Regions from separate parts of the Pseudoalteromonas sp. BSi20495 genome, predicted to be linked through region 2. Evidence: predicted binding sites of a transcription regulator. Region 2 holds the regulator's gene; the other holds the start of a gene.
The links. Region 2 encodes sigma-54, which starts transcription at its own class of promoters, with help from an activator protein. Its sites were predicted from a motif close to GTTGGCACGNNNNTNGNNT; they were not measured.

Region 1 (5,324 bases), on a different contig from region 2:
GGTTGATCGCTTAAAAGTAGTTGAAGCAAATAACTCACAACTTGAAAAAGGTAATGATGGCTTATTTAGACCAAAACCAAATCAAGTTGTTGATACTTCTGCTAATGTAAAAGTATTGAGTGGAACCTTAGAAATGTCGAATGTGAACCCAGTTCATGAAATGGTCGATATGATAAGTCATCAACGCCAATTTGAACTACAAGTCAAACTGATGAAGACAGCTGAAGAAATTGACGAACGTCAAGATCAGCTGTTGCGCATAGTTTAACTTTAAAATGAGGACACTATTATGAATCCTGCATTGTGGATCAGTAAAACAGGGCTTGATGCTCAACAAACCGATATTTCGGTTATTTCAAATAATTTAGCGAATGCCAGTACGGTTGGTTACAAAAAAAGCCGCGCTATATTTGAAGATTTACTTTATCAAAATATTAATCAGCCAGGTGGTCGTTCATCGCAAGACACTGAAATGCCATCAGGCCTAATGTTAGGTGCGGGTGCAAAAGTTGTAGCCAACCAAAAAGAGTTTACGCAAGGTAACATGTTAACCACCGAAAACTCACTAGATTGGATGATTTCCGGCGAAGGTTTTTTTGAAGTGCTGCAGCCAGATGGCAATATTGCCTATTCGCGCAATGGCCAGTTTACCACCGATGGTGATGGACGAATTGTTACATCGGGTGCTGGTTATGTTATTCAGCCAGAAATGAATGTCCCCGAAGATGCTCAATCGATTACTGTTTCGCAAGACGGAGAAGTATCTGTTCGTGTTGCAGGTCAAGCCGATAACGTAGTTATTGGTCAGATCACCATTAGTGACTTCATTAATCCATCGGGTCTTGAGCCGATTGGTCAAAACCTTTATACCGAAACAGCTGTAAGTGGTGCTCCGGTGCAGGGTAACCCTGGTGTTGAGGGGCTTGGTAGTATTATTCAAGGCTCACTTGAAACATCAAACGTAAATGTCACAGAAGAGCTGGTAAATCTTATCGAAACTCAACGTATTTATGAAATGAATTCAAAAGTAATTTCAGCCGTCGACGAAATGATGAGTTATATCAATCAGCAACTATAAGGTTTAGGGGCAGAATATGCGTAATATTATGTTATTTGCGGCAGGCACTCTATTTTTAAGTGGATGTGTATCAACACAAAATAGTGAAATAGTGCAAGACGATCCTTACTATGCGCCAATGTACCCAGAACCAAATATAGAACCTGTTGTAGCAACAGGCTCTTTATTTAACACGAATGTGTCGAACGATTTATACGCGGACAGAAAAGCTCTGCGTACCGGCGATATCATTACGGTTAAATTGCAAGAATCTACCCAAGCTACAAAAGCGGCAAAAACAGAAACAGATAAGCAATCTGACACGAGCCTTGACCCTGTAATTGGTTTGGGGGGACTTCCTGTTAATATCGGTGGCGACAGTATTCAATTTGGAATTGGCAGTGATTCATCGTTTTCTGGTGACTCTAAATCAAATCAATCAAATAGTTTATTTGGCAATATATCGGTTAATGTGATGCGTGTTTTACCAAACGGTAACTTAGTTATTCGAGGTGAAAAATGGTTAACTCTTAATACAGGCGAAGAGTTTATTCGCTTAGAAGGGTTAGTGCGCCCGCAAGATGTTGGCTCGGATAATACGGTTGAGTCAAACCGAATAGCCAATGCACGGATTCAATATTCAGGAAAAGGGCAAACCCAAGAGGCACAAAGTGCTGGTTGGTTAACGCGCTTTTTTAGTAGCTCGCTCTTTCCTTTTTAGAGGACATTCAATATGAATGTATTTAAGTTTTTTTGTTTAATTGTTTTGCTGGGATGCCAATTTTCGGCACATGCAGAGCGTATTAAAGATATCTCTATGGTTGAAGGTGTGCGTTCTAACCAATTAGTGGGTTACGGGTTAGTTGTTGGCTTACCTGGGACTGGCGAGCAAAGTAAGTTTACCCAACAGAGTTTCAAGGGCATGTTAAGTAATTTTGGTATTACACTGCCGGCTAATTTAAGCCCTAAAATTAAAAATGTGGCTGCTGTTGCTGTGCATGCAGAGTTACCTGCGTTCAGAAAACCAGGACAAACAATTGATATTACCGTGTCGTCTATTGGCAGCGCCGGTAGTTTGCGCGGTGGTACTTTAATTCAAACATTTTTAAAAGGTGTTGATGGGAATGTATACGCTATAGCACAAGGTAGCCTTATTGTTGGCGGCTTAGGAGCTGAGGGGTTGGATGGCAGCAAGGTTGTTATAAATACACCCACCGTCGGTCGAATTCCCAATGGTGCTACTGTTGAACGTGCCGTTAAAAGTCCATTTATGCAAAGTGACTATATTACTTTTAATTTAAATCGCCCAGATTTTACAACAGCGAAACGTTTAGAAAGTACGATAAACGACTTAGTTGGTCCCAATAGCGCACAGGCAATTGATGCTGCATCTATTCGTGTTATTGCCCCAAGAGATGCATCACAACGTGTATCGTATTTATCAACACTTGAAAACTTAGAGTTTACCCCTGCGGATAACGCAGCAAAAATTATTGTTAACTCTCGTACGGGTACGATTGTAATCGGGAAAAATGTAAAGCTACAGCCTGCCGCAATTACTCATGGTGGTTTAACTGTGACGATTACAGAGCAACAAAATGTATCTCAGCCTAATGCATTAAGTGAAGGTGAAACCGCCGTTACTAATCAAAGTATTATCGATGTGAATCAGGATGATTCACGTGCATTTGTATTTAATCCAGGTGTTAGCTTGGACGATTTAGTCAGAGCAATCAATGAAGTTGGTGCTGCACCAGGTGATTTGATGGCAATTCTTGAAGCGCTAAAAGAGGCTGGTGCAATAAACGGTCAACTAGTTGTTATTTAGTATTTAAATACGCCCTAGTAACATTTTTACTAGGGCAAAATCATCCCCTCGCAATATATCTAATTTAAAGTTAGTCAACTGGCTCAATTTTTGCATTTTAATTGCATTACTCATTATTGTGTCAAAAAGCTGATGGAAACAAATCATCTCGATAAGCAAAACTTTTTTGATTTAGGCAACTTAGATTCACTTCGTAAAGAAGCCTTAACCAGTGGTGATTCATCGACTGATGCATCAAAGGCTGCGCTAAAAAAAGCCGCTGCACAATTTGAAGCAATTTTCACTCAAATGTTACTTAAAAGTATGCGCAAGGCAAACGAAGCATTTGAGGACAAAGAAAGCCCATTTAATTCTAGTGGGGTTAAGTTCTTTGAAGAAATGCACGATCAACAATTATCGACAGAACTATCATCAAATGGTTCTTTAGGCCTTGCAGACTTAATCGTTCAACAGTTATCCCCTGATGGTAAAAACTTTATGCCCGGATCTGTTTTGAGAACAACAGCGGACTTTTTAAGTGATAAGCGAGTGGGCTCAGAACTTCCTCATGAAAATAATAATAAATCAGTAGAGCCTGTAAGTACGAACATGAACATGGATATTACAGAATCAAAAATAGAGACTCCGGTATTTGAATCGGCTGAAGAGTTTGTTAGCTCTGTGTGGGAACACGCTAAAACGGCAGCAAAGAAAATTGGTTTAAACCCGGCTGTAATGGTTGCGCAAGCAGCGCTTGAGACTGGTTGGGGTAAACATATCATTAATAAAAGTGATGGTAACAGTTCAAATAACTTATTTAATATTAAATCAGATAAAAGCTGGGAAGGTGAAAAAGCCAGTAAAGTCACACTCGAATTTGAGCAAGGTACAGCGGTCAAAAAGAAAGCAAGCTTTAGGGCGTACGACTCAATAAAAGAAAGTGTAAATGACTTTGTTGATTTTTTGACACAAAACCCACGCTATCAAGAGGCATTAAAAAATACAGCAAAGCCAAGCGACTTTTTAGATTCGTTACAAAAAGCGGGTTATGCAACCGATCCAAATTATGCTAGCAAAATAAAACAAGTACTGAAAAGTACTGAATTAAAAGATATTGCGGCAAACGTTATTCGCCAAGGAGTAAAGTAATATGTCGTTTAATTTATTAAGTATTGCCAGTTCTGGAGTTAGGGCTAACTCAGAGCTACTGCAGACGACAAGCAAAAATATCGCAAATGTAAATACTGAAGGTTATGTTCGTGAACGAACGGAGCATTCAACCATGATTGATAATCAGGTTGGTCGAGGTGAAACTTACCGATTACTGAATCAGTTTGCTCAGGAACAATTAAACCGAGATACATCGAATAAAACTTTCTTTGAGCAATTTGTGGTAGAAGCTAATCGTGTTGATACTTTATTTTCTGAAGAATCGAATAGTTTATCTACAAGCGTTAACTCTTTATTTAACAATGTTCAAGGAGCACTTAACCAGCCATCTTCAACGGTTTCGCGTTCGCTAGTGATGACTGATGCTGAAAATTTAATAAATCAAATGGATAGGCTTTCAGGAATTGTGTTCGATCAAAAAAATATAGTAAACGAACAGCTCGAAATTTTCACTGATGAAGCTAATGGGTTAGTTCAGAAAATAAGCACGTTGAATCAAGATATTGCTGCTGTAAATGGTACTAATAATGCAGCTGATGCTAGCTCTACATATAATGAGCGCGATAAAGCTATTCGTGACCTGTCAGAACTTATAGATATAGAAACACTTGATGGCCCCAACGGTGAAAAGCTTGTTTTTATGGGTACAGGTGAAGCAGTAGTTATGCAGAATGGTTCTTTTAATTTATTTTCCATGCGAGGTGACCCAGATCCTAATTTTAAAGAGCTTAAGCTTGATGTTAATGGTGGTAAAGTTGTGCCTCTCGAAGTTGATACAAGTAAATTGAAAGGAAAAATTGGCGGCTTACTTGCATTTAGAGACGATATTTTAGTACCAGCACAAAATCAAATTGGTCAAATGGGATTGGCTATTGCAGATTCTTTTAATGAGCAAAATAAGCTTGGTATGGATGCTAATGGTGAGTTAGGTGGCAATATATTTAATATACCTGCAGTCGGCGGTTATGCTTATGCAGCCAATACTGGTGGTTCAACCATGACAGCAACGCTCGAGCCAGGTAAGAGTAGTGAATTGCCGGCAAGTGATTTCATAGTTACATATACTAGTGGCACAACAGTAGAAATTCAGCCGGTTGATAATAAAGGTGAACCGCTGGGTAACCCTTCAACAGCAAATATAGTTGCTGGAGTTATAGATTCATCTACTATTACCAGTGGTGAGTCATATGGGTTACAGATTAATGTGTCGGGGACCGGAAATACAGGTGATCAGTTTCAAATAAAGCTTAATTCAGAAGCTGCTGCAAGTATGTCTTTGACAACAGGGCG
Region 2 (5,324 bases):
CTGGCGCAAAGGTATCTTCTTCATCATCTAGACCGGCTAAGCCTAGTAAACTATGCTCTGCATCTTCTCGAATTACGTCAACAATATCATCGATAGTGACACGACCAAGTAATTGATCGTTATCATCCACAACAGGTGCTGATATCCAATTATGGCGCTCAAATAGTTGCGCGACTTCACTTTCATCCATTGAAATTGGGATTGATTCACAATCTTCATCCATTAAATCGCGAACAATTTTTTCAGGTGGGTTCGTTAATAACGTACTCAGTGATAGAGCGCCTATAAAACAGTTGTGTTTATCAACAACATATAGATCATCTGTACCTTCTGGTAGCTCCCCACGTAGCCTAATATATCTAAGTACAACATCGAGCGTTACATCAGGGCGAATGGTTACCGTATCGGTGTTCATTAGCGCGCCAGCTGAACGCTCTTGATATGAAAGTGCTTGTGTTGCACGTTCACGGTCTTGAATATCCATAGCGCTGACAACGTCTTTATAAACGGTGTCTGGTAAACTACGGAGTACTTCACCTAAGTCATCGTGGCCCATGTCTTCAGTTGCGGCTGCAATGTGCTCAGGTTCCATTTGGGCAATAATGCCTAAACGAACATCTTCGGAAAGCTCTTCAAGAACATCACCTTGTACATCAGGGTCAACCAATTGCCAAAGTAGTCGGCGAATTTTATGCGGCGATGACTCTAATAATAATGCGGTATCACAAGGAGCTGTTTTTGCTAACATCCGCCTAACTTGAACAAATTGACCACTGTTAAGCGACTTTGTCACTTGTTTTAATTGTTGTAGTGGATAGTCTTGTTCAAAAGCTTCAGGCATTGGCGTCCTTATTGATTTTTATATAACTATGGATAGGGAGGTTTATTAATGGGGTAATTAACCACATTTAGTTTATCTTAGTTTCGGTTTTTAGCTAAGTGCTATTCTTCTTCATTAAAGCGTTGTGCTATCAATTGACCAACGGCATTTAAAGCTTGTTCGGCATCAGGGCCCTCACACACTACTTTTACCTCTTTTCCTTGACTGCTTTCCAGTAGCATTAAAGCCAATACACTGTCCCCAGGCGCTTCTTTATCATCTTGATATATCATGATTGAGGCATCAAATTTAATAGCAAGTTGCGCTAATACTGTAGCGGCTCTTGCATGAAGTCCTAATTTATTTTTTATTAAAAAAGTGTCTTCTAAACGCATAAGTTACTCTACCTAAGCTGAACAGATGATTATTTTGAATGAGTTATTTTTCTTGTTCTCTATGGCGGATTTTTACATTTGGATGTGTCATCGAAAAACTTTCACCAATCGTTTGTGCTAAATATACTGAGCGATGTTGCCCACCAGTACAACCTATAGCAATAGTTAAGTAGCTACGGTTATTTCGCTCTAAATGTGGCAACCATGTTTGTACAAAAGTTTGAATTTGCCAAGTGAACTTTTGGACAATGCTGTGGCTGGCTAAGTAATCCTTTACGGGTTGGTCTAAGCCATTTAAAGGTTTTAATTCTGGCTCCCAATGTGGGTTCGGTAAAAAGCGTGCATCAAAGACATAATCAGCTTCCTTAGGAATGCCGTGTTTAAAGCCAAATGACTCAAAAGTAACAATGAGTTGTTTATCTTTTTTACCCAGAATTTTTTCACGAATTGATTCAGCAAGTTGATGAACACTTAAATCACTCGTGTCGATCATATAGTCAGCGCGAGTAGTGAGAACATCGAGTAGTTCTTTTTCTTTTTTTATAGCTAAATCAAGAGGTAATGAGTCAACTGATAACGGGTGTAGACGGCGAGTCTCAGAAAAACGTTTAATTAATGTTTGATCCTCACTGTCTAGATAAAACAGAGTCGGTTTAGCAAAGCCAGGTAAGTATTCAAGGATATCGTTAAATTCATCTTGCTCTTTTGGTAAATTACGGACATCAATACTAACTGCAATTTTGTCGTAGTTATCAGATACACTTCTCACTAAAGAAGGTAGCAGATTAATTGGAATATTATCTACGCAATAATAACCTAAATCTTCAACTACGCGTAAAGCAACCGATTTTCCAGAACCGGAACGGCCACTTATGATAATTAATTCCATTTATCACCCATTATGTTAATTACGATTGTTCTACAATAACTTGATACAGTTCAGTATCTGATTTTGCGCTGCGTAACTGTTTACAAAAATCTTTATTATTTAGTTTATCAGCTATCGTTGCGAGCGTCTTTAAGTGCTGCTGGTTATCGCCATCAGGTACGATGAGAGCAACAAATATATCAACAGGGCGATTATCTATTGCATCAAAATTAATAGGTGTTTCGCTTACTAATACGAGTGCTAAGGGCTCTTCTGCGCCGCTCATTCGCCCATGAGGGATTGCAATGCCTCTTCCTATACCAGTGCTTCCCAGTTTTTCTCTATTCATTAAGGCGCTGAGAATATCTTGTTGAGAAAGATATGGGAGCTTGTCATGAGCAAGTTGACTGATGAACTCTAAAATTCTTTTTTTACTATTAAAAAGGACCGCAGCTCTGCTGCAGTCCTGGCATATAAGTGAACTTAATTTCATAATATTAGTGTCGAGCAAGCTTCTCTTTGTGTTTAATAACTTGGCGATCGAGCTTGTCAATCAGCGAGTCAATGGCGGCGTACATATCTTGATGTTCAGTAGAGGCAAATAACTCAGCTCCACTTACATGAATCGTTGCCTCAGCTTTTTGGTTTAATTTTTCTATATCAAGAATGACATGAACATTATTAATATGATCTGAGTGTCTTTCTAGCTTCGCAAATTTGGTATTTACATAATCTCTTAATGAATCAGTTACTTCTACGTGACGACCAGTTAAGTTTAGTTGCATAAGCATTACCCTCTTTGTTTAGCGTCTTAAATCAAACTTTTTCGCTGATTTGACGGTGGAATAGCTAGAGATTCGCGATACTTTGCGATTGTACGTCTCGCTACTTTTATTCCTTGCTCAGCTAATATATCTGCAATTTTACTATCACTCAATGGTTTTGCTGAGTTTTCTGCTGCGATTAATTTTTTAATGAGAGCGCGTATTGCTGTTGATGAGCATTCGCCTCCATTTTCAGTACTTACATGGCTTGAGAAAAAATATTTAAGCTCAAAAATACCGCGAGGTGTATGCATATATTTTTGAGTTGTTACGCGTGAAATAGTTGATTCGTGCATTTCGACCATTTCTGCTACATCATTTAAAACCATTGGTTTCATGGCTTCTGGGCCATGCTCAAAAAAACCTTGTTGTTGCTTAACAATACAATTAGTTACTTTTAATAGTGTATCGTTTCTACTTTCTAAACTTTTAATAAACCATTTAGCTTCTTGTAGATGCGAGCGAATAAACTGGCTATCACCACTTGATTTAACGGTGCGTGACATTGCTGCATATTGGCTGTTGACTCTGATTTTAGGCATGCTATCTGGGTTTAGTTCAACAACCCAGCGACCTTTTATTTTTTTCACCGATACATCAGGAATTACATACTCAGATTCTTCTCTAACTATAGTATCCGCCGGTTTTGGGCTAAGAGTATGTATTAAAGTCATTATTTCTTTAAGCTCTTCTTCTTTGAGCTTTGTTTTTTTCATTAATGTACGATAGTCGCGAGCAGCTAATAGATCAATGTGCTCGGTTAAAATCATTTTTGTTTCATTAATATAGGGTGTTTCTTTATCGTATTGGTTCAGCTGAATACATAAGCATTCTTGTAAACTACGTGCTGCAATACCAACAGGGTCAAACAATTGAATTCGTTTTAAAACAGCTTCTATTTCGTCAAGTTCAACTTCGTTGTCTTCTTCGTTCTCTTGATTAAAACTTTCTAAAATTTCTTCGCAGCTTAGCGTTAAAATACCCGAATCATCGACGGCTTCAACAATCGCAATCGCAATCGCTTCATCGGTAGGACTAAAGGGAGTCAGTTGTAGTTGCCACATTAGGTATTCGTGGAGCGTTTCAGTCGAGGAGCCTTGGTATATAGATTCATCTTCAGGCATTGGTCCTGATGATGACGCTGGGGCTGCGCTCATATATTCATCCCAACTAACATCCATAGCCATTTCATCACTTAGCGTATCTTTAGCAAGTGCTTCACCACTGTCTTGCTCATATTCGCTCGGAACATCATCAGCATTTGCGCTAACAGTGACATCGTCGTTATCTGCTTTTTGCTCGTTTTTACCAGCAGAATCTTCGGCGTAATCTTGTTCTTCAACCTCTAATAGGGGGTTGCTGTCGAGTGCTTCTTGTATTTCTTGCTGGAGATCCAATGTACTGAGTTGCAACAGGCGAATTGCTTGTTGCAGCTGTGGAGTCATTGTAAGTTGCTGGCCCATGCGCAGCTGTAATGATTGCCTCATGTATCTCTAACAATCCTTTTATGTTGTTATAATTAATACTAGCAGATGCTTAAAGACATGGCGTAAATGTTACAGCCTAAATTGCTCGCCTAAATAAACATCACGTACTGTTTTATCGTTTAATACGTGTTCTGGAGTGCCTGATGCAATTAACTCACCATGAGAAACTATGTAGGCTTTTTCGCAAACATCAAGAGTTTCTCTTACATTATGGTCGGTAATTAACACACCAATACCACGATTTTTAAGATGTTCTATTATTTTCTTTATATCTAACACTGAAATAGGGTCAACACCAGCAAAAGGCTCATCAAGCAATATAAATTTAGGATCAGCGGCTAGTGCTCGCGCTATTTCAACTCGGCGACGCTCGCCTCCTGATAATGCCATACCTTGGCTATCACGAATGTGCTGAATACTAAATTCATCTAATAAATTGTTAAGTGTGTCTTCTCTTGCTTGCTTATTTAGCTCTTTACGTGTTTCTAAAATAGCCATTAAATTTTGATAAACAGTAAGCTTTCTAAAAATTGATGATTCTTGGGGTAAGTAACCAATGCCTAATCTAGCACGACTATGCATAGGTAAAAGAGTAATATCGTTATCGTCGATAGAAATCTTGCCTTTATCACTAGGTACAAGGCCTACAATCATATAAAACGTTGTGGTTTTACCTGCACCATTAGGGCCAAGTAACCCGACTATGCTGCCAGCCTTTACTTCCAAACCTACATTTTTTACAACTTCACGGCCTTTATAACTTTTAGCTAATAGTTCTGCTTTTAATGTACTCATGGCTGACCTTTATCGTTTTTTTCTTTTTTAGTCTCAATAGGTACTAAAATAGTATGCACACGATCGGTTGAGTTTTCGTCTTTTTCAGCGCTAATTAATTGCTGTTGCATATCGTAAGTAATACTCTTGGCATTT

Region 1: flgJ (flagellar assembly peptidoglycan hydrolase FlgJ) is a predicted target of sigma-54. The motif match lies at 2,963-2,981, and genes of this name have one in related genera.

Annotation. Positions count from the first base shown of each region.
Region 1 covers NZ_BADY01000065.1:600-5,923, forward strand. The annotation lists gene P20495_RS11265 (flagellar basal body rod protein FlgF) at 1-268, shown strand, start outside; gene flgG (flagellar basal-body rod protein FlgG) at 290-1,078, shown strand; gene flgH (flagellar basal body L-ring protein FlgH) at 1,095-1,778, shown strand; gene P20495_RS11250 (flagellar basal body P-ring protein FlgI) at 1,791-2,885, shown strand; gene flgJ (flagellar assembly peptidoglycan hydrolase FlgJ) at 3,018-4,013, shown strand; gene P20495_RS11240 (flagellar basal body rod C-terminal domain-containing protein) at 4,015-5,324, shown strand, end outside.
Region 2 covers NZ_BADY01000061.1:32,316-37,639, forward strand. The annotation lists gene mgtE (magnesium transporter) at 1-841, opposite strand, end outside; gene P20495_RS11575 (HPr family phosphocarrier protein) at 943-1,215, opposite strand; gene rapZ (RNase adapter RapZ) at 1,259-2,104, opposite strand; gene ptsN (PTS IIA-like nitrogen regulatory protein PtsN) at 2,124-2,576, opposite strand; gene hpf (ribosome hibernation promoting factor) at 2,581-2,868, opposite strand; gene P20495_RS11560 (RNA polymerase factor sigma-54) at 2,895-4,394, opposite strand; gene lptB (LPS export ABC transporter ATP-binding protein) at 4,464-5,189, opposite strand; gene lptA (lipopolysaccharide transport periplasmic protein LptA) at 5,186-5,324, opposite strand, start outside.